Regions from separate parts of the Williamsia herbipolensis genome, predicted to be linked through region 2. Evidence: predicted binding sites of a transcription regulator. Region 2 holds the regulator's gene; each other region holds the start of a gene.
What was found. Region 2 encodes LexA, which represses DNA repair genes until DNA is damaged. Its sites were predicted from a motif close to CGAACANNTGTTCG; they were not measured.

Region 1 (8,164 bases), 1.7 Mb from region 2:
GAGTCGGCGACCTCGCGGGCGAAGCCCACCTCGTGGGTGACGATCACGAGGGTGGCGCCGTCGCGGGCGAGTTGGCGGATGACCTCGAGGACCTCGCCGACGAGTTCGGGGTCGAGCGCCGAGGTCGGTTCGTCGAACAGGATCACCTTGGGTCGCAACGCCAGGGCGCGGGCGATGGCGACGCGCTGCTGTTGGCCACCGGAGAGCCGTCGCGGATAGTCGTGCGCCTTGTCGCCGACGCCGACGCGTTCGAGCAACTCGCGTGCCTCGCGTTCCACCTCGGCGCGGTTACGCTTCTGTGCCGACAGCGGGGCTTCGACGACGTTCTCCAACACGGTCAGGTGCGGGAAGAGGTTGAAGTTCTGGAAGACGAAGCCGATCTGGGAGCGCTGCCGCAGGATCTCGCGGGGTTTGAGCTCGTGCAGCCTGCGTCCCCTGAGGCGGTAGCCGACCAGCTCGCCGTCGACGCGGACGACGCCGCTGTCGACCTTCTCGAGGTGGTTCAGCGTGCGGAGCAGCGTCGACTTGCCCGAGCCAGAGGGGCCGAGGATCGCCGTGACCTCCCCGGGGCGCACAGTCAGGTCGACGCCCTTGAGCACCTCGAGCGTTCCGAAGGATTTGTGGACACCCCTGGCCTCGATGGCGTACCGCGAGTGCTCGATTGCCGCGGTGACGGGTGCAGTAGTGGTCATCGGGTCGCTCCCCGTGGTGAGAGCGGCAGCTCGGCGAGCTTGGCGCGGATCTGTTGGATCGGTGTCAGCGGCACGGTGCGCAATGCGCCTTTGGCGTAGTGCCGTTCGACGTAGAACTGCACGATCGACAGCAGCGAGGTGAGGATGATGTACCAGACGGTGGCGACCATGAGCATCGGTACCACGCGTCCGCTGCGACCGTAGATGACCTGGACCTGGTAGAAGAGCTCGGCGATCGCCATCACGGACACGATCGAGGTGCCCTTGAACAGGGAGATGACCTCGTTGGCCGCATTGGGCAGGATGCCGCGCATGGCCTGCGGGAGAACGATCTTGACGAACTCGCGTCGCTTCGGGATGCCCAGGGCCGCGGCCGCCTCGAGCTGCCCCTGGTCGACCGAGATGATCCCGGCGCGCACGATCTCGGCGGAGTACGCGGCCTGATGCAGCGCGAGGCCGATGATCGCCGCCGTCGACCCACTGATGACGCTGTTCACGTTGAACGTGAAGAACGCAGGACCAAAGGGGATCCCGAGCGACAGGCTTTGGTAGAGGTAGGCGATGTTGAACCAGAACAGCAGCTGCACGATCAGCGGGATGGACCGGAACGCCCAGATGTAGAACCACGAGAGGACCTGCAGCACAGGGTTGTGCGACAGCCGGGCCGCGGCCAGCGCGATCCCGAGGGCGAAACCGATCAGGGTGCCCCAGAACGTGAGCTGGATGGTCAACCACAGGGCGGCGATCACCGACTTCGCGGTGAAGTATTCGCCGAAGGTGCCCCAGTCCCAGCCGGCGTTGGTCGCCAGACCGTGGACGAACTGCGCGGCCAGGATCAGCGTCACGGCACTGATCACCCATCGCCACGGGTGCCAGGTCCGTGCGACGGTCAGTTCTTCTGCCGCGACGGGAAGGTCGTCGTCGTCTGGTGCGGTATCGCGCGAACGCGAAGTGTCACCGGGTATTACAGCGGTCACGTCGTTGTTTCTCCATTCAGGACTGGGGAGAAACGTACGTGCGGACCGGATGCACCGCGATATTTCCAACCACCGCGATTCGAGCGGCGCGGGCGCCGGCCTCGACGTCAGTAGTAGACGGGCCCCGGCACGCCTCCACCGGCCGCGATGGCGTCGCCCGTGATCGCGATGCTGCGCGGCGACGCGAGGAACGCGACGACATCGGCCACCTCGGAAGCGTCGACGACGCGTCGTATCGAGTTCGTCGCCAACTCCGCCTCGAGGTCCGCGAGTGGAACACCCTCGCGCTCCGACCGTTCCGCGAGCCTGGCCTCGAGTCGTTCGGTTCTGGTCAGACCCGGATGGACCACGGTGACGTTGACTCCGTGCGGCCCCAGTTCATCGGCGAGGTTCTTGGTCAGCGCGGACACACTCACGTTGCGAATCGTCTGGGCGATCGAGTTCGCCTGCCGCGCGCCGAGTCCACTGATGTTGATGATGCGACCCCACCCCTGCTCGATGAGGTGCGGAGAGACTGCACGTGCGGTGCGCAGGTAGCCGAGGACCTTGATCTCGACCTCTTCGCGCACCACGTCATCGGTGATCGAGTCGAAGTCGGTGGGCTTGCCCGAGCTCCACGGGGTCGCGGCGGAGTTGACGAGGATGTCGACGCCTCCGAGTTCGGCGACGGTTCGTTCCACCAGACGGTCGACCGACTCCTGACCACCCGTGTCGACGGTGATGCCGATGACGCGACCGCCGGTCTGCTCGGTCAGTTCGGTCGCCGCGGCGTCGAGTGCCTCCCGACCACGCGATGCGATCACGACGCTCGCGCCCTCTGCCGCGAGCGTTCGCGCGATGGCCCGACCAATTCCGCGACTTCCACCTGTGACGATCGCTCGCTTACCGTTCAGCTGCAGATCCATGGGTCTCACACTATGGAGTTGTCAATGTTCGTGCCGCTCCCGTGGGTGGGCGGGGCGTTGGTTCTATGACGGCGCTATGCCGCGGTCGGTTCCATCACGGTCAATGTTCTTCTGTTGTAGGCGGGTAGCGGCTTCCGGTGTGGGTCGACGCCGGCGGGTGGGATCAGCCAGGGGTGGCGGTCGGTGCCCATGACGATGTCCCAGCCGTCGTGGTGGACCGCGGTGTGACAGGAGCGGCACAGGAGACATCCGTTGTCGACGGCGGTCGGTCCACCATCGGCAAAATGAATGATGTGGTGGACGTCGCACCACGAGGCGGGTGCCCCGCATTTGATGCAGCAGCGGTCGCGCAGGAGCACGACTCTGCGGGCAGCTCCGGTGAACAGCCGCGGCTCGGGTGCCGTCACCGACACTGGCGCGCCGTTGAGGTCAACTCCGACGCCGGTCACCCGAGCGTCGCAGGACAGCAGTTTCGCGGACAGCTCGGTGATTGGCCCCATCCACGTCAACGAAGCGGTACCTGCGGTCACAGTCGCAGCGTCGACGTCGGCGTGGACGGGGATGGTCACGAGGATTTCGGTGCGTGGCGCCCCGGACAGGGCGTCGGGACCGAGTCCGCGGGTCCCGACCTCCAGTAGCTGTGCGAACGCGTCGGCGCGGCGGCGTGCGACCGGTCGTGGATCGTCGGAGCCGTCGGGCTCGGGGCGGGGGCGTGATGCGGTGTCGAGGGCGGTGATCAACCGTTCGGCGGTCAGCGTATCGAGGTCGAATTCGCCGCGCAGGCGCCCGTCGCCACCGGTGTTCCAGCCGAGCTCGTTGAGGGTGGTGTCCTCAGCGGCCGGTATCCGATCCGGGTCGTCGTCGGGATTCTCGGCACGCATCTCGATTGCCGCTGCCCGGGCCCGATCGGTGATCTCGACTGGCGTACTGCCGGCGACTGCGTATCCGATCAGACTGCGTTCCACCTCGCCGATGGCCTCGGAGTCGATCGTCTCACCGGTCCGCCCGACGACATGTGAAACCCCGCGGGCGACAGCATCGAGATGTTCAGCTGACAGGGTGGCATCGCGACTGTGCCGAGCGAGGCCCGGCAGCACAGCGATGGCACGCCCGAGACGGATCACCCTCGCCGCAACAGCGGACGCGACACCATTGGCGCACAACAGCTCCCGTAACCTCATGCCGGCGCGTTTGGCAGTACCGGCACGTTCGGCCTGATCACTCAGACGTGCGAGCAGGTCGTCGGCGACCGCTCGCAGCGCGACAGCACCCCGGATGCCATCGACGATCAGTTCGTCGACGTCGTCGACAATTGTTTCCCTGCAGCCGAACTGATCGACCAATTCGTTGGCGATCTCGGTCAGTGTCCCCCGACTCATGCCTCTATCGTACACACGTTCGAACAGTGTGCAACCATTAATTGTGGTGAATGTTGTTGAGCGTGAGTGTATTTCGATTCTTCAGCCCACAGGGCGAGACACGCTACACCCCTCCTCTGACAACACTGGCTACGCAGCAGGAGTTGTCCACAGCCGAGAACCGGCGACCGGACAGCTCGGCCTCGACGGGGACCGCCGAGGATCAGGGGGAATGCGATCGCAGCCGATCACAGAGCGAGACCAGCTCTGCCGCGGTGACCCGCGGACGTTCGGACCACGAATCCACGTCGGTCCAAGCAACGGTGTCCGGCGTGCCCCGGGGCCGGACGAAGACATGCTGGTGAACGTGCGCCACACTACGTCCGGCGATCAGGGAGAAGACGAACTGCGGGTGCAGCTCTCGTTCGAGCGCGCACGACATGCGCCACGCAGCTCGCGCGACGGCCGCCACCTCCGACTCGACCAGCGACGGCAGCCCGGCTGCGTGCCGTCGCGTCTCGATGACGAGGTAACCCGGAACGTACATTCCGTCAGTCGGGGACAGCCGATGCGTGACCACAACCTGTTCGTCGCTGTAGATCACCGGGCAGCTCAAAGACCCGACACCCCGGCGCTTGTCGCAGATCGCACACGCAGTGGGATCAGAACCGGGAAGCGTCACCGATCTCGATCACTCGCGCCCGCTGCGCACGGTCGCGACGGTGTGTGCCCGATCGCATCGGCCACCGACTCGTACACCCCGGAGGCGGCGGCGTTCTCGATCGACGTCATCCGCGCGCACGACCGGCGGGCGTCCGCACCGCCGTGAGCACCGAGCGCTTGCGGAGCGTGAACCCCAGCGACTCGTAGAGACGGATGGCGTCGTGGTTGTCGGCGCGGGCGTGCAGGAACGGGATCTCACCGCGCGACCGGATGCCGTGGCCGACGGCCCGGACGAGTCGGGTGCTCAGACCGCCGCGGCGGAACCTCGGATCGGTGCAGACGGCACTGATCTCGGTCCAGCCGTGGGGGTGCATGCGCTCTCCGGCCAGGGCGACCAGATGGCCGTCGTGCAGGAATCCGAGGTAGGTGCCCATCTCGATGGTGCGTGTCCGGAACGGGCCAGGTTCGGTCCGGGCGACGAGGTCGAGCATCGCGGGCACGTGGTCGCCGGTGAGGACGACGGCCTCGGGGTCGGGCGCGACCTCGAGCCCCGCACCCTCGAGCTGTACCGACCCGAACTCGCCGAGAACCTCCCATCCCGGTGGCGGAACGTACGGACCCCGCAGCGCGACCCGTGTGGACGGGCCGACCAGTGCAGCCAGGTCTGTCCAGTCCTGATCGTCGAACTCGGGCGGGTGCCCCACGAAGGCCGCGACCTCGTCGTCGTATCGGGCGATCCGCCCGGACCACTCGGCGAAACGTGCGTGTTCGCCGCGGAGCGATGAGCGGACGGGATCGTCGAGCGGGTGGATCGTCGCGTCGTCGACGATCGTCGTCGCCGGCGCGGCGTCCGCGGTCACCGGATACCCCTGTCCTGCACGATGTCACGCTAGGAACCCCGGTGACCTGTGCCCACCGTTGCGATCAGCGTGATTCTCGTCCGGCGGGCGGTCGGTCACCGCTGAGGAGGATGAGCAGCAGCTCGGCGCGGGTGCGGGCGTCGGCGAGATCGACACCGAGGAGTCCCTCGATCCGGGAGACCCGCTGTCGCAACGTGTGTCGGTGCACACCGATGGCCGCGGCGGCTGACTCCCAGTGGCCGTTGGCCTCGAGGTAGCGGCGCAGCGTGGTGACCAGGTCGGCACCGCCGGCGGCACGCACCTCGAGCAGCGGTCGCAGCCGGATGTCGTGGAGTCCGCGCAGGCCGTCCTGGACACCGTCGATCGCGAGCACCGATCGCGTCGTCACCAGGTCGACCACCTCGCCGTCGACGGCGGCACGTGCGGCCTGGCGGGCCTGCCCGGTCGATGCGGCGATGTCGCACAGGGCGACCGGGTCACCGAGACCGGCCCGCATCCGCAGACCCGCGGCGAGCGACTGCGCGGTCGTGGTGTCGTCGTCGCCGCGCAGCAGCACCACCACCTCCCGACCGTCCCGCGCACAGAACACCGGGCGCCACCTCTGCTCGAGCGCCGACGCGAGCTGACCCACCGCGTCGGCGGCCACCGTCGACGAGCGGAACTCGAACACGACCACCCGTACGAGACCGTCGTCGTCGGCTGCACGCAGGAGCATGGTCTCGGCGGTCGCGGGAAGGGTGTCCCCGCGTATCGCGAACCCCAGGACGTCGGCGTGCAGCTGCGCCCGTTCGGCGGCCACATCACCGGCACCGTTGTGCTGCAGGGTGATCAACGACGACGCGTGGCCGACCAGTACACGCTGCAGATCACCGAGCGGCCGGTCGCCGATCACCGCGAGATGCCCGACCACCGCTCCGCCGGAGCTGATGCGCTGCACGGTGATGGTGTGGTCGTCGGTGATGGTCACACCCGTCGCCGAGGCCGCGCGCGAACGCCAGTGGTCGGGTCCGAGGGCACGGCGCACGTGCGTCATCGCGACCGGATCGGCCGCACGTGGGCGACTGCACACGACGCGGCCGTCGCGATCGATCACCACCACGGTGTGGTCGAGTGCGGCGGCGAGCTCGCCGGCGAGTGCAGGGACACCACCGGCGATGACAGCCCGCGTCATCGCCGGCTGGCTACGCGCCGCCCGGGTGAACTGCGCGTAGCGATCGTCGGCGACACGGTCGAGCAGGGTGCGCGCGATGGCGGAGAACGGGACGGGCAGGGGCACCTCGAGCACCGGCAGGCCGAGATCGGCGCCGATCTCGACGAGGTCGTCGGGCACGGTGTCGTAGCCGAGCCCGGTCCCGAAACCGATCGCCGCGACACCGGCCTCGGCGAGGCTCGCGAGATATCGCGTGCGGCCGTCGCGGTCGTCAGGCAGCCGCATCCCCGTGGTCAGCAACAGCTCCCCGCCCGACAACCAGTCGGCGGCGTCGACAAGCTCGGAGGTCAGGGCGCAGTCGATCGGACGGTCGAGGCCGAGGCTGCCGGTGCACGATCGCAGGTCGAGAGCGCGTTGATCGAGGAGCCAGCCGACCGTCGTCGCCATCGGATCACCCCTTCGAACTGCGCGGACACCGTGACGGTACTCCGTTTCGTCCACTCGGGACGGTGGTGTGTGGACAGACTGTCAGGGACACCCCACCACCCACACGGGAAACACTGATCGACAAGCCACCCACCGTCGCCGCAGGAGGCAGCCACCCGCATGACCACACCGACCGTGCTGAGGAACTGGATCAACGGGGAGTTCGTCGATGCGACGGGCACCGACGTCATCGACGTGGTGAACCCGATCGACGAGTCCGTCGTGGCCCGCTCCCCCATCTCCGGTGAGGCCGATGTCGATGCGGCGATGGCGGCGGCGAAGGCCGCGTTCGCCTCGTGGGGCACCACCACCCCCTCGACGCGGCAGAAGGCGCTGCTGCGGCTCGCCGATGCCATCGAGGCCAACTCCGATCGGATCGTCGCCGCCCAGGCGCGCAACACCGGACAGCCCGACCAGCAGATCGCCGACGAGGAGGTGACCGTCGGCGCCGATCAGATCCGGTTCTTCGCCGGCGCCGCCCGCATGCTGGAGGGCAAGTCGGCGGGCCAGTACATGGAGGGCTTCACCTCCCACGTGCGTCGCGAACCGGTCGGCGTGGTCGGTCAGGTGACACCCTGGAACTACCCGCTGATGATGGCGCTGTGGAAGATCGGCCCCGCCCTCGCCGCGGGCAACACGATCGTGCTCAAGCCGAGCGACACCACCCCCGAAAGCACGCTGGTGCTCGCCGAGATCACCAAGGGCATCCTCCCGGACGGTGTCCTCAACGTCGTCCTGGGCAACGGTGAGACCGGTGCCGCGGTGGTGAGCCATCCGACGCCGGCCATGGTCGCCATCACCGGGTCGGTCCGCGCCGGCATCGCCGTCGCGGTGGCCGCGGCGAAGAACCTCAAGCGCGCGCATCTCGAACTCGGCGGCAAGGCGCCCGCGGTGGTGTTCGCCGACGCCGACCTCGAGAAGTCCGTGGCGCCGATCGCCGACGCCGCGTTCTTCAACGCCGGTCAGGATTGCACCGCCGTCACCCGCATCCTGGTGCACGAGTCGATCCACGACGCCTTCGTCGACAAACTCGTCGCCTACACCGCCGATGTCACCGTGCCCCCGCTGAACAA
Region 2 (8,164 bases):
CTCGCCGAGCTGCGCGACGCCGTGGGGGGACCGGCACCCGCGGCGCCGCGGCGTGGTGCCTCGACGTCCCGGAGCGGTGCGTCCGCCGCACCGGCGCCACCGCCGATCACCGAGTGGACGGCCGCCACCATCGGGACCATCGCACCGTCGATCGTGGAGACCGTCGCCGGTCAGCAGGTCACGAGCCACCCGTGCCTGCTGGTGGTCGACGGCGGTGTCGTGCGGGCGGTCGCGACCACCGCGGCCGAGGCCGACCTGCAGACCCATCGGGCCATCCGACGACTGCTCGAGATCTCGATCCCCGTCCTCAAGCCCTCGGCCACCGGCGGCCTCCCCGTCGCGGCGCGGTTGGCGTTGTCGCAGAGTCCCTACCGCTCGACCGAGGACCTGCTGCGCGACTGCACACGGGCGGCCATCGGCGATCTCACGGGGTCGACCGGCTCGGTGCGCGACCCCGCCGCATTCGCAGCGCTCCGGGCGTCCGTCGCCCGTGACACCCCGGCGGTCGCCCGCGCCGCCCTCGCGACAGCGGCCGACGTGCTGACCCGCGTCGCTCCGATACGGGCGGAACTCGACCGCCTCCGCTCGGGTGCTGCCGTCGCCGACATCACGCGCCAACTCGACGATCTCGTGTTCGACGGGTTCATCGCCGCCACCGACGCCGAGCATCGCGCGCGTGTCGCGGTGTATCTCGACGCCATCCTCGTGCGATCGGCGCGCCTACCCGCCGCGGCGGCAACCGACGCCCGGGCGATGGAATCGTTGGACCGCGTCCTCGACAGGTGGGCCGAGGTGGTCGAGAGAGCGACGCCGGCACGGCGTATCACGCTCGGGGAGCAGATCCACTGGATGGTGGAGGAACTGCGCATCGGGCTGTTCGCCGAGCGCATCCGGCCCGCCTACCCGGTGTCGGAGCAGCGGATCCTACGTGCGATCGACGGTCTCGCCCGCGGAGCCGACGGAGGCGGTGGCGGCGCGCGACGGTGACGACCGCAGGTCGTCGATCTCGCGCTGGAAGTCGTCGACGGACTCGAACGACCGGTAGACCGAGGCGAAGCGCAGGTAGGCGACCTCGTCGAGTTCACGCAGCGGCCCGAGGATCGCCAATCCCACCTCGTTGCTGGGGATCTCGGCCGAACCCGAGGCACGGACGGCGTCCTCGACCTGCTGGGCCAGGAGCCGCAACCGGTCCTCGTCGACGGCGCGGCCCTGGCAGGCGCGACGGACGCCGAGCATCACCTTCTCGCGGCTGAACGGCTCGGTCACCCCGTTGCGCTTCACGACGGCGAGCACCGCGCTCTCCACCGTGGTGAACCGACGGCCGCAGTTCGAGCACGAACGGCGGCGGCGGATGGCCTGTCCCTCGTCGGCAACACGCGAGTCGACCACTCGGGTGTCCTCGTGCTTGCAGAAGGGGCAGTGCATCGACGTGTCCTCGAACCTGATCCGCGGGCGACGCGCGTCGAGGACGGACCCCGGGGCGTCACAGGGTCCGATGTGGACCCACGGTCGCGAGGATACCGACCCGGGTCGACCGTCACACACCGGTCAGTTCCGGTAGAGCGGCGCGAGCAGCGGTTGGCCGGCGGTGAGGGCCGATCCGCTCATGTGGTTGAGCTCCCTGATGTCGGCGACGACCGCAGACGTCGACCGATCCGGGGCGACGCGCTGCGCGAGCTCGCCCAACGACTCCCCGCCGCGGACGTGGACCACGGAGGTGCCGGAGATCGGCGCGGCGGTCGACTCGGTGGCGGCCGCCCCACCGATGACGACCGACCACACCGCGATCGCGAGGGCGATGCCGGCGACGATGGCCGCGCCCCATCCGATGGGGGCGGGACGGCGCGACACCGGTGCGTGGCGGCGTCCGTCGGCGCACACGACGCCCGCGGGGCGTGCCGCGACCGGCCGACCCGAGGGGCGGCGCCGTGCGGGCACGGGGCGCGGCGCCGGACGCGGCGCGCGCTCGACCGTGGCTCCGGCGGGCCGGTGACCCGCGTAGCCGGTGGTGCTGCTGTGACGCGTGAGAGTCTGATTCATGACGTGCTCCTCATCGACCAGACGTTCGAGTGAACGTGTGTTCGATTTGTATCACGCACCTCCGACAATGTCCCGACACGGTCGAACAAATGTTTGAAAGTTGTTATCTGCTGCACTACTGTCCCAGGTGACAGCAGGTCCGCGCGTCGTCCGAACCGTTCGAACAGACCGGTCGGGAGCGGGCCGCGACAGGAGGGACACCGTGTCCGACACCACCGTCACCACCACCGACTTCGCCGACGGCCCGATCAGCGAGGCCGATCTGACGCCTCGGCAGGCGAAGGTCCTCGAGGTCATCCGTGCGTCGGTCCGCGAGCGCGGTTATCCCCCGAGCATCCGCGAGATCGGGGACGCGGTCGGCCTCAACTCCACGTCGTCGGTCGCCCATCAGCTCCGCACCCTGGAGCGCAAGGGCTTCCTCAAGCGCGACGCGAACCGCCCCCGCGCGGTGAACGTCCAGGACGCCGATCCCGGTGACGGCGGCGGGTCGGATGCACTCTCGCTGCCGACCCCGACCTTCGTCCCGGTCCTCGGTCGGATCGCGGCCGGCGGGCCCATCCTCGCCGAGGAGGCCGTCGAGGAGGTCTTCCCACTCCCCCGCGAACTCGTCGGCGACGGCGCGCTCTTCCTGCTCCGGGTGGTCGGCGAGTCGATGATCGACGCCGCCATCTGCGACGGCGACTGGGTGGTCGTCCGCCAGCAGAACGTCGCCGACAACGGCGACATCGTCGCGGCGATGATCGACGGCGAGGCCACGGTGAAGACCTTCAAGCGCACCGGCGGACACGTGTGGCTGATGCCCCACAACCCGCAGTTCGAGCCCATCCCGGGTGACGAGGCGGCCATCCTCGGCAAGGTCGTCACCGTCATGCGCCGCCTCTGATCGACCGCACGCACCCCGCAGATCCCATCTGACCACGCCGCGTGTCACACTGAGTTCCCCGTTCGGCGGACGACAGGAGAAGTGATGGGCGCGCAGCGATTGGTCCTCGACGGGGCGGTGGTCGTCGTGACCGGCGCCGCCGGCGGCATCGGGCGAGAGGTCGTCCGTGAGGTGCATCGCCGCGGTGCCCGGGTGGTCTCACTCGACCTCTCCCAGGCGGCGGTCGACGACGCCGTCCGCGGACTCGATCCCGACCGCGTGCTCGCGGCACGCGCCGACGTCACGGTCCCCGCTGACCTGTCCGACGCAGTCGATCGCGCCGTTGCGCGGTGGGGACGGATCGACGTGGTGTTCGCCAACGCCGGTATCTCCAGCGGAGATTCGGCCGACACCGTGGCCAGCGTGGCCGACGGCGTGTTCGAGCGCGTCATCGGCGTCAACCTGATGGGCGTGTGGAACACGGTGCGGGCGGCACTGCCCCACATCATCGACTCCCGGGGCCACGTCCTCGTCACCTCGTCGACGTACGCCTATCTCAACGGGATGGTGAACGCGCCCTACGCGGCGTCGAAAGCCGCCGTCGAACAGATCGGACGCGCGTTGCGCAGCGAGCTCGCGGCCCACGGTGCGACGGCCGGGGTGCTCTACCCCGGATGGGTCGCGACCCCCATCGCCGACGTCGCCTTCGGCAAGGACGAACTGGCCACCGCGCTGATCAAGCGGGCCTTCCCGCGTCCCCTGCTCACGCCGATCAAACCCCGACGGGTCGGCCTGGCGGTCGCCGACGGGATCGAGGCCCGGTCACCGCGCATCCAGGTGCCACGCCGGTGGATCCCCGTCGCCGCACTGCGCGGGATCGTCAACCCGCTGTCGGATGCCGCCCTGCACCGTGATCCGACCATGATCGGCCTCGTGCGTGAGGTGGAGGACCGAGCTCACCGGCGGTGAACCCGATCGACCCTCGTCGCCGTCAGGCGTGCAGTGGCGCCGCCGCGGCGGCCCGTGCATCTGCCGGATCCGCAGTCGCCAGCGCCGCCTGCGCCGCGGCCCGGCACTGCGCCGTGGTCACCTGACCCAGCGCCGCACCCACCCCCGCCGCGGCCGCGGGTGCGCTCGACAGTGACGTGACCCCCATGCCCACCAGCACGCAGGCGAGCAACGGGTCGGCGGCGGCCTCACCGCACACGCCGACGGACTTGCCGGTCGCCGAACCCGCTGAGGCGACCATGTTGATCAGCGCGAGGACGGCTGGCTGCCACGGGTCGGTGAGGTAGGCCAGTTCGGCGGACATGCGGTCGGCCGCCATCGTGTACTGCGTGAGGTCGTTGGTGCCGATCGACACGAAGTCGACCTCGGCGAGGATCGACGGCGCGAGCAGGGCGGCCGAGGGGATCTCGATCATCACCCCGGCGACCAGGCCGCGGGCACGCACCTTCGCCGCGAAGTCGCGCGCCTCGGTCGCGGTGGCCACCATCGGGGCCATCACCCACGGGGACGAGCCGGTGGCCTCGGCGGCGGCCGCGATCGCGTCGAGCTGCCGGTCGAGCAGACCCGGGTTGCCGAACGCCACCCGCAGACCGCGCACACCGAGAGCGGGGTTGGCCTCGGTTCCGTTGTCGGCGAACAGGAGCGGCTTGTCGGAGCCGGCGTCGAGGGTGCGGATCACGATCTTCGCGTCGGGTTGCCCGGCGGAGGGGACGAACGCCTCGATGACCTCGCGGTAGAGCGCGGTCTGCTCGGCGGCGTCGGGCTCCTTCGCGCGGTCGAGGAAGGCCAACTCGGTACGGAACAGCCCGATGCCCTGGACCGGGAAGTCGGTCGCCGAGCGGGCGGATGCACCGTCCTGGACGTTGGCGAGGATCGATACGTCGAGGCCGTCGGCGGTGCGCCCCGGCCCGCTCCAGCGCGACACCAACTCCGCGGCGTCGCGAGACCGGGCGACGGCGGTGCGGGCGGTCTCGGCGTCGGGACCGACGGTGACGGTGCCGGCCTCGCCGTCGAGCATCACCGGCGTCCCCGCGGCGACCGAGGTCAGCGCACCGACGGCGACGACACACGGAATCCCCAACTGGCGGGCGATGATCGCGGTGTGGCTGGTCGGGCCGCCCAGACGCGTGGCGAGGCCCAGCACGAGGGCAGGGTCGAGCCCGGAGGTGTCGGCCGGGGCGAGGTCGTCGGCAAAGAGGATGACCTCGTGGTCCGGCTGGGCCAGTCCGGGTTCCGGGTCACCGGCGAGTTCGGCGAGCACACGGTCGCGCACGTCGAGCAGGTCGGTCACCCGCTCGGCCATGAGGCCGCCGAGCTTGGTGAACATGGCGACGAACTGTTCGGTGGCGTCGACCGCGGCGTTCGGTGCCGGTGACCCGGCGCGGATGAGCTTCTCCGCCGAGGAGATCCAGCCGCGGTCCTGTGCGAGGGCCGCCGTCGCCGAGAGGACCTCCGAGGCCACTCCGGTGCCCGCGGAGGCACGGGCGCGCAACCGGTCGGCCACGGCCGCCGCCGCGGCGACGAAGCGCGCGCACTCGGCCTCGGCGTCGGCCGGTGGGGTCCCCGGGCCCGGCAGGGCCGGCCGCTCACCCGGCCACATCACCGGCGCGAAGGCCACGCCGGACACGACCGGTGTGCCGGTGAGGACCGTGGGGGCGGCGGGATCGGTGGAGCTGGACACGTCCTCCGTGGAGAGGTCGTTCGCTGTCGCGTGGGGAGCCATGGGGTGCCTATCGATCGTTGCTGTCGGCCGATCATCCGCCGCGGCGTCCGATGTGGACTCTCGACGAGGTGATTGTCATTGCGGTGCTGTTGTGTGACTCAAATTACAAGAAAAGCTTGACTTGTCAACACATCCAGGCGTAAACACAACAATATCAACATCCAAAGCCACACATTCCAACCGAAACGGGGACGCGTGTACGCCGAAGAGCGACAGCAGGCCATCGCCGACCAGGTACTCGCCCACGGTCGCGCGTCGGTGACCGCGCTGGCCGAGGAATTCGATGTCACCAGCGAGACCGTGCGTCGCGATCTCGCCTCGCTCGAGCGGGCCGGATTCCTGCGTCGCGTGCACGGCGGCGCCGTCCCGGTCGACGCCGTGCGGGTCACCGAACTCGGCGTCGCCGAGCGCGCCGATGCCCATCCCGACGAGAAGGAGCGCATCGGCACGGCCGCGTGTCGCTTCGTGCCGTCCGACGGCGGCAGCCTCGTGATCGACGCCGGCACCACCACCGTGCAGGCCGCCGCCCGGCTGCCGCGCGATCGCTCGCTCACCGTGTTCACCAACTCTCTGCCCGTCGCCGCGTCGGTGGCCGATCACCCGGGCGCGCAACTGCACTTCCTCGGCGGTCGCATCCGCGGGCTCACCCAGGCCGCGGTCGGACCCGCCCCCATCACCGCACTCGCCTCGTTCCGCGTCGATGTCGCGTTCATCGGCACCAACGGCATCACCGAACGCCACGGGCTGTCGACACCCGACCCCGACGAGGGTGCGGTGAAGTCGGCGATGATCGCCGCCGCCAATCGTGTTGTCGTGTTGGCGGATTCCTCCAAGCTCGGCGCCGAGGACATGACGCGCTTCGCCGGCCTCGATGAGGTCGACGTCCTCATCACCGACGACGGCATCGACCCGAGCTTCTCCGCGCAGCTGTCCGCGCGCGGTGTCGAGGTCGTGATCGCATGATCGTCACCGTCACCGCCAATCCCAGCGTCGACCGCACCATCGTGCTCCCCGGCGAACTGGTCCGCGGATCGGTCATCCGCGCCGCCGACGCGCGTGTCGAGCCCGGGGGGAAGGGCGTCAACGTCTCCCGCGCCGTGCAGATGGCCGGCGCGGCGACCACCGCAATTCTGCCCGCACGCTCCGGCGATCCGCTGCTCGTGGGACTCGACGCCGTGGGGCTCGTCCACCGCACCGTCGATGTCGCCGTCGACGTCCGCAGCAATCTGACCATCACCGAACCCGACGGCACCACGACCAAGCTCAACCTTCCCGGCGCGGTGATGTCAGCGGCCGAGCTCGCCGAGATGACCCGCCTGGTCCTGGACTCCGCCTCGACCGCGACCTGGGTGGCCCTGTGTGGATCGCTCCCGCCGGGCGTGCCCGACGACTGGTACGCCGACCTCGCCGACCGGCTGTCGTCGATGCCCTGCCGGGTCGCGGTGGACACCTCCGGGTCGCCGTTGACCGCCGTGCGCGCCGCCATGCCCGCGGTGTCGGTGGATCTGATCAAGCCCAACAGCGAGGAGCTGTGCGAGATCACCGGCGCCGATCTCGCCGCGCTGGAACAGGCGGCCGACGCCGGCGACTTCGGTCCCACCCACGACGCGGCGCGCGCCCTGCACGACCTCGCCGGCTGTGCCGTCCTCGCGACGTTGGGTGCGGCCGGCGCGATGCTGGTGACCGAGACCGGCGCCTGGCGCGCCACGCCCCCGCCGATGATCCCCGTGAGCACCGTCGGGGCCGGTGACGCAACCCTCGCGGGTTACCTGCTCGCCACTCTCGACGACGCCGCCCCGGCCGACGCCCTGCGTCGCGCCGTCGCCTACGGATCGGCGGCGGCGGGGCTCGCCGGCACCCAACCACCCCGACCCACCGACCTCGCACTGTCCGCGGTGCGCGTGAGCGAGGTGGCGACACCCCACGCGGTGTGAGGCCCTCGCGCCGCATCCCCTGACCCGACCACCCGCTTCACCGAACAACCAGAAGTCGACCAGCCTCCACCGTGGAGGCTCCCACCGAGAAAAGGCACAACGATGTCCGACACCCACATCGGCACCGCTCCGACCGGAGCGCCCGAATCCGCCGATCCACCGCAGATCATCGAGGCAGCGACCGTCGCCCTCGACGTCGCCGCCGGATCGGACAACCAGGCGGTGATCACCTACCTCGCCGACCTCCTGGTCCGCAGCGGCCGGGCCACCGACGCCGACACCCTGGTGAGCGCGGCGATGGCGCGGGAGGCCCAGTCGGCCACCGGCCTTCCCGGCGGGATCGCGATCCCCCACTGCCGCACCGAGTCCGCGGTGCGCGCGAGCCTGGCCTTCGCCCGCCTCGCGCCGCCGATCGATTTCGGCGCCACCGACGCACCCGCCGATCTGGTGTTCCTGATCTCGGCGCCCGCCTCGGGCGGCTCCGAGCACATGAAGCTGCTCAGCGCGCTGGCCCGGGCCCTCGTCCGTCCCGACTTCGTCGCGAAGCTGCGTGCCGCGTCCGACGCGGACGCCGTGGTCGCCCTCGTCTCCGAGGTC
Region 3 (8,164 bases), 1.3 Mb from region 2:
CGAATCGATCTCGGCCGCGGACACCGATCAGGTGGCGACCGTGGTCCGCGACCAGATCGCCGGGTTGGGTCTGCTGTCGAGCGATCAGGTCGACCGCATCATGTCGAGCTTCGACACCTCTGCGCGCATCGTCGCGGCGCACCGCCCCGAGGTGTTCGACGGCTCGATGCTGGTCTTCGTCGCCACCGCCGACAAGGACGATCCGGCTGCGGTGGGCGAGAGTTGGCGTCCGTATGTCGCCGGGACGGTCACCACGGTCGATGTCGACACCCATCACCTCGGCATGGCCGACGCCGCCTCGTTGCGGGTGATCGGACCCGAGGTCGCCCGTCGACTCGACGCCGGGACCGACTGAGCCACCCCGGGGCTTCGTGCCGGACGGGTCGGGGTCAGCTGCTGCCGAACTTCGGTGCCGTGGTGGGCGTCGAGGCGACCGGTGTGGTCGGCTGCGTCGGCGTGCTGGGTGGCGTCGATGTGCTCGGCGGGGTGGAGGTGGACGGGGGTGTCGAGGTGGACGGGGGAGTGCTCGCGGCCGTGAAGTCCTTGACCGTCTGATAGGACTTCTTCGGCGTGAAGTTGTTCCGCAGGAGCCCGAAGTTCTGCTCGATGTCGTTGGTGTTCGTCCCGGTGTCGCGGATGTTGTAGATGAACGCGGGGCCGACCCAGGCGGTGTCGCGTGCCGAGGCGAGCAGGATCTGGACCGTCTGCGCCTGCACGTCTTCGCTCACTGCCACCGGGTTGGTCCCGGTGGGGGCGCCCGATTCGGTCATCCACAGGAGTTTGCCGCCGTCGCCGTTGGCGGTCATGAAGTCGTGCATGTCCCACATGCGTTGAAAGGTGCTGTAGGAGCGGGTCGACGGATCGTTGGGCAACGCGGGGAAGGTGTACGGGTGGACCGCGACCGCGTCGAACGAGCTCTTGAGGTTCAGGGTGTAGAGCGCCTTGAGGAAGGTCAGCGGTGCGATGTCATGGCCGTTGTCGACGGCCGGCGCTAGGCCGCCGCTGATGACCGTGGGCGCCGGTGACAGCGTCCGGATCGCCGCCGAGGCCGCGGCCAGCAGCCGGCCGTAACCGGCGGTGTCCGGTGCGGGCTTGTAGAAGATGTTGAGGTTCGGCTCATTCCAGATCTCCCAGACCCCGATCGAGTTCTGGTAGTGGATGGCGGCGTCTCTGGCGAAGGCGGCGAAGGTCGCCGGGTCGGCGGGCCGGAAATGGCTGTCGGTGGGGTTGTCGGCAGAGTTCTGTGCCCACCGCGGTGTGTAGGCGACCACGCCTGTCGGACACATCCCGAGGCTGGTGATCTTGTTGACGACGCGGTCGAGCGCTGTCCACGTACGGGTTCCGCGCTGCGGTTCGATCACCGACCAGTCGACGTCGACGCGAACGAGTCCGACGCCGGCGTCGCGGGCGGCGGTGAGTTCCCGGGTGAGGTCGGAGTCGTTGAGGCCGAGGATGCCAGCGCCGGGTGACACCCCGACGCGGCCCTTGGCGGCCGATCCCTGGCAGGCCGCGGGAGCGGCGGTGTGCGCAGTGGGCACGAGAACGGTTGCGGCGCCGACGGTCAACGCCACGACGACGGCGGCGCGGGCGAGGAGAGAACGGCGAGAACGAGCGGGTCGTGCAGTGGACATTCGGGGGACCTCTCCGGTGCGGCTGCATGGGCGTCTACTGCAGAGGTTGTGGCGCAGTCCCCCCGAACACGCAGGCCACAACCTTCTCGAACGAACGCAATAGTCACACCAGTCACACGACATCACCGTGTCAGTGACCAAAGCTGAGCCGATCCGAGAGCGTTTCGTTACCTCGACCGGGCGCGGTCGGAGTGCGCACCCTCGTTCAGGCTGCGTCGATGACCATGTTTTGTGGCCAGCTGATGTCGAATCGCTGAGCGAATTCCGGGGCACGAGGGAGCCGCTCGACCGCGATGCAGGCGAGCCGGTGTTCGATGCCGAGGACCGTCGGTGGCTCTTCGATGTCTGGCGGGTCCGCGCACGGGTCGTCGCTCGCCGAATGCTGCTGAAGTAGTTCGTCGATCCGGTGTTCGTGGTTGGCGCGGAGTCTCTCGGGCGGGTCGGCGTTGCGGCGCCAGCCATACCGTCCCCGGTCGGGGCCGTCGGTGATCTTCTCCGTCGACCATTGGTGCGGTTCGCTGCCGACGGCCCGATTGTGGCGACCACAGGCGGGTGCCATGTGCGGCGAGTCGGTGAGTCCGCCGTCGGCCCAATCTGCTTCGGCGTGATGCATTTCGGTGTGGGCGAACGGAACACCGCAGTCGTCTTTGCTGCATCCCTTGTACTGCGCGAAGGCCATCAACCGTTGCGCCTGTGAGGCGAGGCGACGATTGCGGCCGAAGAACAGCGGTTCGTTCGTGACGTCACTGAACACAGCGAGATGCGGCTGGGCGTCGGCAGCGAGTTTCACGACGTCGCTGATCGGGAGGTCAGAACCGGTGGCGGTGCGTGCGACGCCTGCGTGCTCCCGGAGCTGTGCGTCGGTGATGGAGACGATGATCTGTGGCGGCAATCCACGATGCGAGCCGCCGAGCAGGCCACCGTTGACCGCGGCATCCAAGAGGGCCTTGAACGCGTCGTGGTTCCGCTGACTCTGCGATCGATGGTCCCGGTCGGCTGCCTCTTTCAGCAACTGCGGGTCGGCATCGCCGTGATCGCCTTTGGGTGACTGGTCGTCGTCGGGGTTGTTCATCCCCGGCGCCGCCCATTTCGCCAACACCACGTCGAACAGAGCGCGAGTGATCGGATCCAATGTCGCAGTGAGTGTCGACATCAACTGCGAGTCCTGGCAACCGAGGTTCAGTTTCCGGTTGCGTGCGCGGTCGCGGTCATCGGTCAGTTGTCCATCGGGATCGAGGTGCGCCAGGATCCGCACACCGGCGGCGGTGATCTCTTTCGGCGTCAACGTCGTCGCGAATTCGGCCAGGACCTTCTCTGCCCGCGCCCGCTGTTCCAGGTCGACGGCTGACGGGATCTTCTTCATCACGTCGAGGACCGCGTAGACGTGATCGGGCCCGACCGTTCCGGCGGCGAGTTCACGAGCGGTGTTCGGGCACACCGGTGGCAGTTTCTCACCGGTCATCGCGTGCATGGGTTCCAACGCTCGGACGGCTTGAAGGCGTTTCTTTGGGTGGGTGATCCGTAGTTTGGTCTGGAGGAACTCGGTGACGGTCACGCATCCCACGGTCCGGTGGGCGTCGCGGTCGGAGACCTCGAGAATCCGCCGATTGCCGATGGACTCGAACTGGCGGACAACGGTTTCGTGAGTGATGGACAGTTGTGCGACGGTCTCGTCGTCGTGGGCGTCTGCGGTCTCTTTCGCGATCTCGTCGAGGAGGTCCTGCAGGGCAGCGTATTTCGCCACGAGATCGCTCACCGGCTGCCCCCTCCCCAGGTGTGACTGTACGTTTATTCTAGCACGTGTGTTCGAGGAGTGGGGGATTGATTGTCGCGAATAATGTTGAACGTGGGTGTATTTCGGGTGTGTGGTTGAGTTCTCCTGCCGCTGACGGTGCGGAAGCCGGACGCCGAGTGTGCGTTGTCTCGTCGTCGGCGTGCGGTGAGCTGTCAGCACACTCGACGACCGTTTCCACACAGTCAGCAACCGCGGGTCAGGCACTCGACGGCCGTTTCCACACAGTCAGCACGAGCGGCACACTCGGCGACCGTTTCTACACAGTCAGCGCAACCGTTACGGCTTCGGGGGTCGGTGGGGGAGGATCACCTGCTGGTCGTCGAGGAGGGAGACCGTCATCGGGAGACCGTATGTGGTGGTGAGGAGTTCGGCGGTGAGGGTGGTACGGGGTGGACCGCTCGCGACGACCTGTCCGTCGGCGATCACCACGACGGTGTCGCTGTAGGCCGCGGCCATGGTGAGGTCGTGGACCACCGCGACGACGGCGTCCCCCCGGGCGGCGCGCGCGGTGACCAGGGCCATCACGGTCTCCTGGAAGTGCGGGTCGAGCGCCGCGGTCGGTTCATCGAGCAGGAGCACCGGGGTCTGCTGGGCGAGGACTCGCGCCAGCGCGACACGTGCACGTTCACCGCCCGACAGGGTCGCGAACGGCCGATCGGCGAAATCGACGACGTCGCACTGCGCCATGGCCTCGGCGACCGCGGTCTCGTCGTCGGCGTTGGCCGGCGTGCGGTTCCACGGGTGCCGTGCCATCTGCACCACCTCGCGACAGCTGAACGAGCCTCCCACCACGTGGTCCTGCGGAAGCACCGCTCGACGGCGCGCCTGTTCGAGCGTCGACAGACGCTCGATCGGGTCGCCCTGCAGTGCAACGTGTCCCGCGTCGAGGTCCACCGATCCGGCCAACGCCGAGAGGAGGGTCGACTTCCCCGCCCCGTTCGGGCCGACGATGCACAGCACCTCGCCCGCCCCGACCGCGAGATCCACACCGTGCAGGACCTGCCGTCCGGCGCGGCTCACCGACACCGACTCCGCGCTGATCAGCGGGCGAACGGCAGCCGCAGCGCCTGTCATGCCCACCCGCCCTGACGGGAACGGGTGCGGCGCAACAGCAGCAGGAACACCGGACCGCCGACGAGAGCGGTCAGCATGCCGATCGGGAGATCTGCGTAGTCGACGAGGGTGCGCGCGGCGAGATCGGCGAGCACCAGCAGGATCGCCCCGGCCAGGGCGCTGGCCGGTACCAGCACGCGATGTGCGGGTCCGACGACGATGCGCATCAGGTGCGGGATCACGAGGCCGACGAACAGGATGATGCCGCAGAACGACACCGCCGCCGCGGTCAGCACCGCGACGATCACGACGGCGACCCGCCGCAGCCCCTCGACGTCGACACCGAGGTGCCGGGCCGAGTACTCGCCGAGGGCCAGCAGGTCCATCCGCCGCGCGATCGTCATCGACGCGATGATGCCGACCACGACGAGCCCGACCACCAGGTACACCTGATCCCACGTCGCCCGGTTCAGGCTTCCCAACTGCCAGAACACGATCTGGTCGCGCGCGGTGGGGCTGGCGGAGAACGTGAAGAACGCGATCAACCCGCCGGCGAAGGCGTTGACCGCGATGCCCGTCAGCACCAGGGTGACGACCTCGGTCCGTCCCGCGGATCGCGACAGCAGATACACGATGCCGGTCGTGAGGAGTCCGGCCGCGAAGGCGCCGCCGGCGACCGCGTACCCGGCGACCCCGAGCCCGCCCACGGCGATGACACCCGACGCGCCGGCAGCGGCACCCGACGACACCCCGATCACCCCAGGTTCGGCGAGCGGGTTGGCGAACACGCCCTGCAGGACCGCACCCGCGCAGCCCAGTGCGGCGCCGACCACCAGCGCCAACATCACTCGCGGCAGGCGGACGTTCCACAGCGTGTTCTCACCCACTTGATCGGGCAGCGGGCCGAGTGCGATGTGAAGGTGGTGCAGCAGCGAACCGAGCACCTGCAGCGGCGGGATGTGGTTCTGCCCGATCCCCGCGGCGACGACGACCGCGACGGCGAGGATCGTCAGACCGACCGGTGCCACGACGACCAGGGGTATCCGCCGCAGCTTCGGTGAGCGATCTCCGTCGCGGATCGTCCGCAGCCGCTCGGCGAGGGCGGGACTCACGGGCGTCCGAAGAGGGTGCGCGCGAGCGCCACCGCCACATCGCCCGTGCGGGCCCCGAACGACAGCAGTTCGCCATCGTCCATGTCGATGATGCGTCGATCGCGGCCGGCCGGCGTCTCGCTCACCCCGGGGATCTTCTCGAGGCCGTCGACACCCCCGACCGACGCCAGTCCGTCGGTCATCATCAGCAGCACATCGGGTCGGGACTTGATGAGTCCCTCGGACGTGAGCGAGGTGAAGGCGTCGGTGAGCCCGGCCGCGGTGCCCGCGTCCTGTCCGCCGACGGTGTCGATGAGGGAGTCCGCGCCCGAGCCGGGGCCGCCCAGGATGAGCAGGCCCGTACCGCGGGCGTAGACGAACGCGATCCGCGGCCGATCGGCGTCGCGGGGGACCATCGCGCGGGCCGCGGCGATCTGGGAGTCGGTGCGGGCGACGAGAGCGTCACCGGCCGCGGGGATCCCGAGCGCGGTCGCGACCGCTCGCAGCTGTGCGTCGGTCCCGGCGACGGTGCGTCCGGCGCTCCCGGTGACCACGGGGATCCCCGCGGCGGTGAGCTGACCGGTCAGCACGTTCGCCGACGGCAGCGACGCGTCGGTCAGCACCACGGTGGGTCGCAGGGCGATGATCGCCTCGGCGTTCGCGTCGGTGCCGCCGGTGGTCACCACCGGGATCGATGCGGCCGCAGGGAACTTCGTCGCGATGTCGCGGCCCACCAGGTTGCGACCGAGCCCGAGCGCGAACACCGCCGTGCCGTACGTCCCGTAGCGGTCGAGGGCAACGATCCGACTGACGTCGGTGATCGTCACGCGCCGGTTGTCGGCGGTGGTCACGGTGACGGGCAGTTGCGGGGTCGGCGTGGGCGACACCGGGATCGGATCGGCCGAGGGCAGCCGTGCGGTGCGCGGACCGTCGGGCAGCGGCACCGACGTCGGCGACGTATCCGATGACCCGACGTCGAGCGGTGCGGTGGAGCACGCACCGATGGCCGTCGCCACGACGACCGTCAGTACGAGGATCGAGGCGGCGGCCCGCCTCGACATCGTCGTCAGCGTGGCCCGCTCGCCATGCTCAGCAGTGCGGTCACCGCAGACGACGAAAGCTTCCAGGCCCCGCCGGACTTGGTGTAGCCGTAGGGGATCGCGACCGGGGCCGGTGTGTGCGGGCTGGCGACCGACACCGTGGCGGTGGCCTTGTCGGTGCCGTCGGCAGCGACCGAGGTCACGGTGAACACGCTCGGGGTGTAACCGCCGGCGCTCGCGCCCTGGGCGAATCCGTTGAGCTTCTGCCCGATCGCGGGATCGGTCGAATCGACGAGTCCGGCAACCTGTTCGGGAGAACTGGCCGGGTCGACGACGGTGCGCAGGATCTGCTGGGCCGCGGCGGCGTCGAGATCGGCCGGCGCCTGCGCGGTCGTACCGGACCCCGTGCTGCTCGCCGACGTGGTCGCGGCCACGCTGCTCGACGCGGTGGTCGACGAGTCGTCGCTGCCGCAGGCGGTCGCACCGATCACCACCGCTCCGGCGATGACGGCACCGATCGCGAGTCTCCGGATCTGCATGTGTTTCGCTCCCTGTCCGATGTCGAGTAAGGCAATACTAACCTCTCGACCATCCCGACTGATCAGGGCTGCGCGGTGAGCACCTGCCGGAGGAGATGCAGGGCGACACTGGTGGAGCGGTCGCGCACGTCGGCACGTGACCCCGGGAGCACGAGGGTGCGGGTCACCACGGTGCCGTCACCCAGCGCGATCCCGAAACACACGGTGCCGACCGGCTTCTCGGGCGTACCGCCCCCGGGTCCGGCGATGCCGGTGGTCGAGATCGCGGTGTCGGCGCCGAAGCGCCGCAGCGCGCCGGTCGCCATGGCCGCGGCGACCTGTTCGGACACCGCGCCGTGTGCGGCGATGAGGTCTGCGTCGACGCCGAGGACATCGGTCTTGATCTCGTTGGAGTAGGCGACGGCGCCGCCGACCACGTACGCCGAGGACCCCGCGCGATCGGTGAGGCGCCCGGCGACCAGTCCCGCGGTGCACGATTCGGCCGTGGCGATGAGGCGGCCCGAGAGCAGCCCGGCGACCTGGTCGTCGACGGTGGACCCGTCGACGGAGAAGATCGCGCGACCGTGTTCGGCCCGCAGCAGGTCGAGCAGCGCGGCGTAGGCGTCATCGGCGCCGGTGTCGATGCGGGTGACGATCTCGAGTTCGGCGCGGCGCAGGCACGTGGTGATCTCGAGGCGGTCGAACCCGGAGATGGTCGACTCGGCGGTCCGCAACGTGACGGCGAGCTCGGACTCGGGGACGCCGATCATGCGGACGGTCTCCTGGCGCTGCTGCGGGGCCGAGGCCAGGATCGCGGCCACGGCGGGCACCTCGACGACCGCGGGCCACATCGCCTGCAGTTCCGGCGGCGGACCGGGCAGCACCACCACGGTCGGGAGGGTGTCGGTGCCGGAGACGACGACGCCGGGAGCGGTGCCGGTCGGGGTGACCCACTGCGCGCCGGCGGGGATCATCGCCTGTTTGCGCGTCGCCGCGGCGACGGAATCGAGTCCGGTCGTGTCACCGCGCGCCGCCA

Region 1: the regulator LexA is predicted to act here: its motif matches at 3,962-3,975, upstream of OG579_RS08735 (HNH endonuclease signature motif containing protein).
Region 3: the regulator LexA is predicted to act here: its motif matches at 3,427-3,440, upstream of OG579_RS07305 (HNH endonuclease signature motif containing protein).

The regions. Positions count from the first base shown of each region.
Region 1 covers NZ_CP108021.1:1,948,045-1,956,208, forward strand. The annotation lists gene OG579_RS08720 (amino acid ABC transporter ATP-binding protein) at 1-692, opposite strand, end outside; gene OG579_RS08725 (amino acid ABC transporter permease) at 689-1,585, opposite strand; gene OG579_RS08730 (SDR family oxidoreductase) at 1,777-2,574, opposite strand; gene OG579_RS08735 (HNH endonuclease signature motif containing protein) at 2,649-3,953, opposite strand; gene OG579_RS08740 (HIT domain-containing protein) at 4,156-4,536, opposite strand; gene OG579_RS08745 (GNAT family N-acetyltransferase) at 4,721-5,455, opposite strand; gene OG579_RS08750 (PucR family transcriptional regulator) at 5,520-7,052, opposite strand; gene OG579_RS08755 (aminobutyraldehyde dehydrogenase) at 7,212-8,164, shown strand, end outside.
Region 2 covers NZ_CP108021.1:275,466-283,629, reverse strand. The annotation lists gene hrpA (ATP-dependent RNA helicase HrpA) at 1-987, shown strand, start outside; gene nrdR (transcriptional regulator NrdR) at 925-1,425, opposite strand; gene OG579_RS01255 (LysM peptidoglycan-binding domain-containing protein) at 1,549-2,040, opposite strand; gene lexA (transcriptional repressor LexA) at 2,243-2,923, shown strand; gene OG579_RS01245 (SDR family NAD(P)-dependent oxidoreductase) at 3,008-3,871, shown strand; gene OG579_RS01240 (phosphoenolpyruvate--protein phosphotransferase) at 3,894-5,633, opposite strand; gene OG579_RS01235 (DeoR/GlpR family DNA-binding transcription regulator) at 5,829-6,596, shown strand; gene OG579_RS01230 (1-phosphofructokinase family hexose kinase) at 6,593-7,567, shown strand; gene OG579_RS01225 (PTS fructose transporter subunit IIABC) at 7,670-8,164, shown strand, end outside.
Region 3 covers NZ_CP108021.1:1,559,841-1,568,004, reverse strand. The annotation lists gene OG579_RS07315 (non-ribosomal peptide synthase/polyketide synthase) at 1-355, shown strand, start outside; gene OG579_RS07310 (glycoside hydrolase 5 family protein) at 390-1,631, opposite strand; gene OG579_RS07305 (HNH endonuclease signature motif containing protein) at 1,837-3,387, opposite strand; gene OG579_RS07300 (heme ABC transporter ATP-binding protein) at 3,703-4,500, opposite strand; gene OG579_RS07295 (FecCD family ABC transporter permease) at 4,497-5,516, opposite strand; gene OG579_RS07290 (heme/hemin ABC transporter substrate-binding protein) at 5,588-6,631, opposite strand; gene OG579_RS07285 (DUF4878 domain-containing protein) at 6,637-7,149, opposite strand; gene OG579_RS07280 (competence/damage-inducible protein A) at 7,212-8,164, opposite strand, start outside.